One region of the Curtobacterium pomorum genome, then DNA from elsewhere that is predicted to be linked to it. Evidence: riboswitches for the same ligand, from Rfam matches in the RefSeq annotation. Region 1 holds a riboswitch; the other holds the start of a gene.
What was found. A riboswitch is a leader RNA that binds a small molecule or an ion and turns the genes downstream of it on or off. The one in region 1 is predicted to bind thiamine pyrophosphate.

Region 1 (2,194 bases):
CGGCCAGCGCGCCGTCGGTGACCAGGTAGACGCCGACGTCCCGCCGCGGCCCGCTCATGCCGGCACCACCAGGGACGCAGGCTCGGCCTCGACCGTGATCCGGGCCTCGCGGACGACGTCCTCCGGGGTGAGCGACGCCAACCGGTCGAGGAACAGCGGCTGGAACGTGCCGGGCCCGCCGGCCTCGCGTGCGGCGAGCTCCGCGGCGATGGTGTGCACCGCGGTCGCGGCGACGGCGGCCGCGCCGGCGTCGTCGGGCGCGACCGACGTGAACGCGGCGACGACCGCGCCGAGGGCACACCCGCCCCCGGTGATCCGCGTCAACAGGTCGGTGCCGTTGGCGACCCGCACCACGCCGGTGCCCGGCGCGACCAGCAGGTCGACGGGACCCGACACGGCCACCGCGGCCACGAGCCTCCCGGTCGACGCCTGCACGGACGCGAGACGGGCGTCCTCGGTGCCCACCGTGCTGTCCACGCCGCGGCCACCGGCCGAGTCGCCGAGCAGGGCGAGCACCTCGGAGGCGTTGCCCCGCAGCACCGTCGGGTGCAACCCGAGCAGGTCGCGGGCCAGGGCGGTGCGCACCGGCAGCGAGCCGACGGCGACGGGGTCGAGCACCCACGGGGTGCCCGTGTCGCGGGCGGCGTGCGCGGCCTCGAGCGCGGCCACCCGCGGTTCCGCGTGCGGGGTCCCGGTGTTCACCAACAGGGCGTCGGCCACCCGGGCGAACGGCCCCGCCTCGGTCGGGACGTCGACCATCGCGGGCGACGCACCGAGCGCGAGCAGCACGTTCGCGGTGACGTTCTGCACCACGGTGTTCGTGATGCACTGCACCAACGGACTCCGGCCACGGACGGCCTCGAGCAGTTCGGCGGTTCGGTGGGCCCAATCAGGGGAGGGCGCAGCGGTCTCCATGGACGATCCCTTCGCGAGTACGAGCTCGAGCAGGTTCGACGGGTGTGATCTCAGCCGCTGGTTGCGGCACCCCGTGTCTCGAGCGACACCGTACACGAGCCGCTGCGTCGTGCCCCGGCCGTCGTCTCCGGTCACATGTCCGGCCCCGTGTGACAGGGTTGACGGGTGCCAGACACCACGCCTCCCGGACCGCCCCCGGGCCCCCGCGACCCCGGCGACGCCTGGGCGGTCGGCCCCGACGGCACCAAGGCCTGGGGACTCTTCGGCGCCGCCGGACTGCTCGTCGACGACGGCGCCGGACGCGTGCTCCTGCAGCACCGCGTCGAGTGGAGCCACCACGGCGGCACCTGGGGCATCCCCGGCGGCGCACGACACCAGGGCGAGGACGCCGTCACCGGCGCACTCCGCGAGTCCGCGGAGGAAGCCGGGGTGCCGCACGACGGCGTCGACCTGCGCCACACCGCACTGCTCGACCTGGGGTTCTGGACCTACACGACCGTCGTGGGGCGCGCCTCCCGGCCCTTCGAACCGGTCATCGCGGACCGCGAGAGCATCGCGCTCTCCTGGATCCCCGTCGACGACGTCGACGACCTCCCGCTGCACCCGGGGTTCGGCAGGTCGTGGCCGGCCCTCCGCGCGTCCATCACCACCACGCCGCACATCGTCGTCGACGCCGCGAACGTCGTCGGCAGCGTGCCCGACGGGTGGTGGAAGGACCGCGCGGGTGCCGCTGCGCGCCTGCTGTCGTCGGTGACGGCGCTCGCCGCGTCCGGGGTGGCGGCCGACCTGCTCGCGTTGCCGTTCACCCGGTGGTGGCCGCGGTGGACGGTGGTGCTCGAGGGTGCAGCCCGTGGCGCTTCGGCGGACGGGACCGACGGGTCCGGACCGGTCGAGGTCGTGCAGGCTCCGGGCTCCGGCGACGACGCGATCGTGTCGGCTGCGCAGTCCGCGGTGGACGCGGGGGACGGACCCGTCGTGGTCGTCACCGCCGACCGTGGCCTCCGAGCCCGCGTCGAGGCGATCGGCGCCGTCGTGCACGGACCGTCCTGGCTGCGCGACCAGTCCTAGCGGGGCGGCGTGGCCCGGCGCGCCGTGTCACTCGCCGTGACGTGTTGTTCACACCGCTGTGTCACGAGCGGACCCACTCGTCGGTACGCTGGCCGGACGTCAACGGAGACGCACACACAGGAGGTTCTCCATGGAGCGGATCACCAGGGCCGACGACCGAGTCCACCGCCCGGCCGGGCCGTGGACACCGACCGTCCACCGGCTGCTCGCA
Region 2 (2,194 bases), 450 kb from region 1:
GCACCTGGAGCACGCCGGCCGGGTCGAGGTTCGCGCAGGGTTCGTCGAGCACGAGGGCTCCCGGACGCATCGCGAGCACCCCGGCGAGCGCCAGCCGTTGCCGCTGGCCGCCGGACAGCATCGCAGTGGAACGGTCGAGGGGCAGGTCGAGCCCGACGACCTCGAGGGCCGACCGCACCCGCGCCCAGGTCTCGTCGCGCGGGACGCCGAGGTTCTCACAGCCGAACGCCACGTCGTCACCGATCCGCGACATCACGGTGTGCGCCTCGGGGTCCTGCATGACGAGGCCGACACGCCCGCGGACCGCGCGGGGGTCGGCACCGTCGACCAGGACCGAGCCCTGCGCGGAGGCAGCCGTGTCGTCGGTGGCGTCGGGTTCGTCGGGCAGGACGGCGGCGACCGCTCGGAGCAGCGTCGACTTGCCGGAGCCGGACGGTCCGACGATCGCGACCCGCTCTCCCGGCTCGACGCTCAGGTCGACGCCGCGGACGGCCCACTCGGCGCGTTCGGGGTAGCGCCATCCCCAGTCGCGGAACGCGATGCGTGCGGCGCGGACGCCGACGGCGTCCGGGGACGTCGACGACGGAGCGGACACCGTCACACCAGTTCGCGCGGCCGACGCCGACTGTGTTCGCGACCCGCCGCGAACGAGGACAGCACGCCGGTGCGGGCGAGTGCGCGGACGAGCAACCACGAACCGGCACCCGCGATCACCGCGCCCGAGATGACCGCGCAGACGACGTAGACGATCTTGAACGCGGCGTCGAGGCCGGGGTACCACAGCACGGTGTCGTTGATGCCGAGCGCGAGGCCGGCCGCGGCGCCCGCCAGGACGACGACCGGCAGCCGGTACACGCGGTACAGGAACAGGGCGAGGACGATCTCGGCTCCGAGGCCCTGGACGAGCCCGGCCTCGAGCGTCAGCCAGCCCCACTGGGTGCCGAATAGTGCCTCGACGGACGCGGCGACCATCTCACCGTAGAGTGCGGCGCCGGGCTTGCGGACGACGATGGCGACGAGTGGGCCGGCGAGCAGCCATACGCCGCCGAACAGCGCTTTCGTCCCCGGCAGGACGAGGTCCATGACGGCACTGATGGGCTCGTAGCCGAACTCCCAGAGCCGGAAGACGACGCCGAGTGCCACCGCGAGCACGCTCGCGACGACGATGTCGACGACCCGCCAGCGCAGCGATCGCCGCGGGGCGGTGTGGACGGTAGATGACGTGCCAGAAGACATGGTGCTGGACTCCTCCCTGCGCCGGCATGATCCGGATCAGGTTCGACGGTCGGAGCGCCACTCGCTCCCTCTCAGCCCGGCGGTCCCGGACTCCCGTGTGTGTCCCAGCAGTCTAGACGTGGTCGCGACCACATGACGGGTCGCGACCGCGGATCGGACGGGAGGCCCGTGGCGGGTCCGCCACGGGCCTCCCGTCCGATCGTCGCTACTTCTTCAGGACGCGCACCAGTTTCCGGAGCACGGTGCCGGTCACCCAGACGAGCGGGATGCTGACGGCGACGAGCGAGATGAGGTTCGGCTCGAACTCGAGGTCCTTGCCGGGGCGACGGACGTACGCGCCGACCGGGATCGACGCGCCGCCGCCACCGCCGCCGCCGTTCTCGTCGTCCCCGCCGCCCCCGAAGCCGAACCAGCCGAGGGACACCGGGATGAGGGTCTGGTCTCCGACCTCGACGGGGTCCCCGTAGTTCGTGGAGACGCCGATCGGGCGTACCTTGTCTGCGATCTGCGTGACGATGTTGGCCATGCGCGCGACGCTACTCGTCCGTTCCTCCACAGGGCGGGCCACGCGCGCAGGGGTGCACAGCTGGGGCTTGTCTGCGGACGCGGACGGGCGTCACCGATATGTTGGCGCGACCATCACCTGGAGGACCGTTTGCACACCTGGCCCGGCAACCCGTACCCGCTCGGGGCGACCTACGACGGAAGCGGCACGAACTTCGCGCTCTTCAGCGAGGTCGCCGAGCGCGTCGAACTCTGTCTGTTCGACACCGACGGCAACGAAGAGTGCATCCCCCTCGTCGAGGTCGACGCCTACGTCTGGCACGCCTACCTGCCGAACATCGGCCCCGGGCAGGAGTACGGCTTCCGTGTCCACGGCCCGTACGACCCCGACAACGGTGCACGCTGCAACCCGTCGAAGCTCCTGCTCGACCCCTACGCCAAGGCGACGAGCGGC

Region 2: linked by a shared signal. The riboswitch ahead of ACGH48_RS05655 (ECF transporter S component) and the one ahead of thiM (hydroxyethylthiazole kinase) in region 1 are both predicted to bind thiamine pyrophosphate.

The regions. Positions count from the first base shown of each region.
Region 1 covers NZ_CP172409.1:1,627,811-1,630,004, forward strand. The annotation lists gene thiE (thiamine phosphate synthase) at 1-58, opposite strand, end outside; gene thiM (hydroxyethylthiazole kinase) at 55-915, opposite strand; TPP riboswitch at 904-999, opposite strand; gene ACGH48_RS07885 (NUDIX domain-containing protein) at 1,081-1,983, shown strand; gene ACGH48_RS07890 (aminoglycoside phosphotransferase family protein) at 2,114-2,194, shown strand, end outside.
Region 2 covers NZ_CP172409.1:1,180,129-1,182,322, reverse strand. The annotation lists gene ACGH48_RS05660 (ATP-binding cassette domain-containing protein) at 1-595, opposite strand, end outside; gene ACGH48_RS05655 (ECF transporter S component) at 598-1,236, opposite strand; TPP riboswitch at 1,232-1,343, opposite strand; gene ACGH48_RS05650 (hypothetical protein) at 1,442-1,762, opposite strand; gene glgX (glycogen debranching protein GlgX) at 1,892-2,194, shown strand, end outside.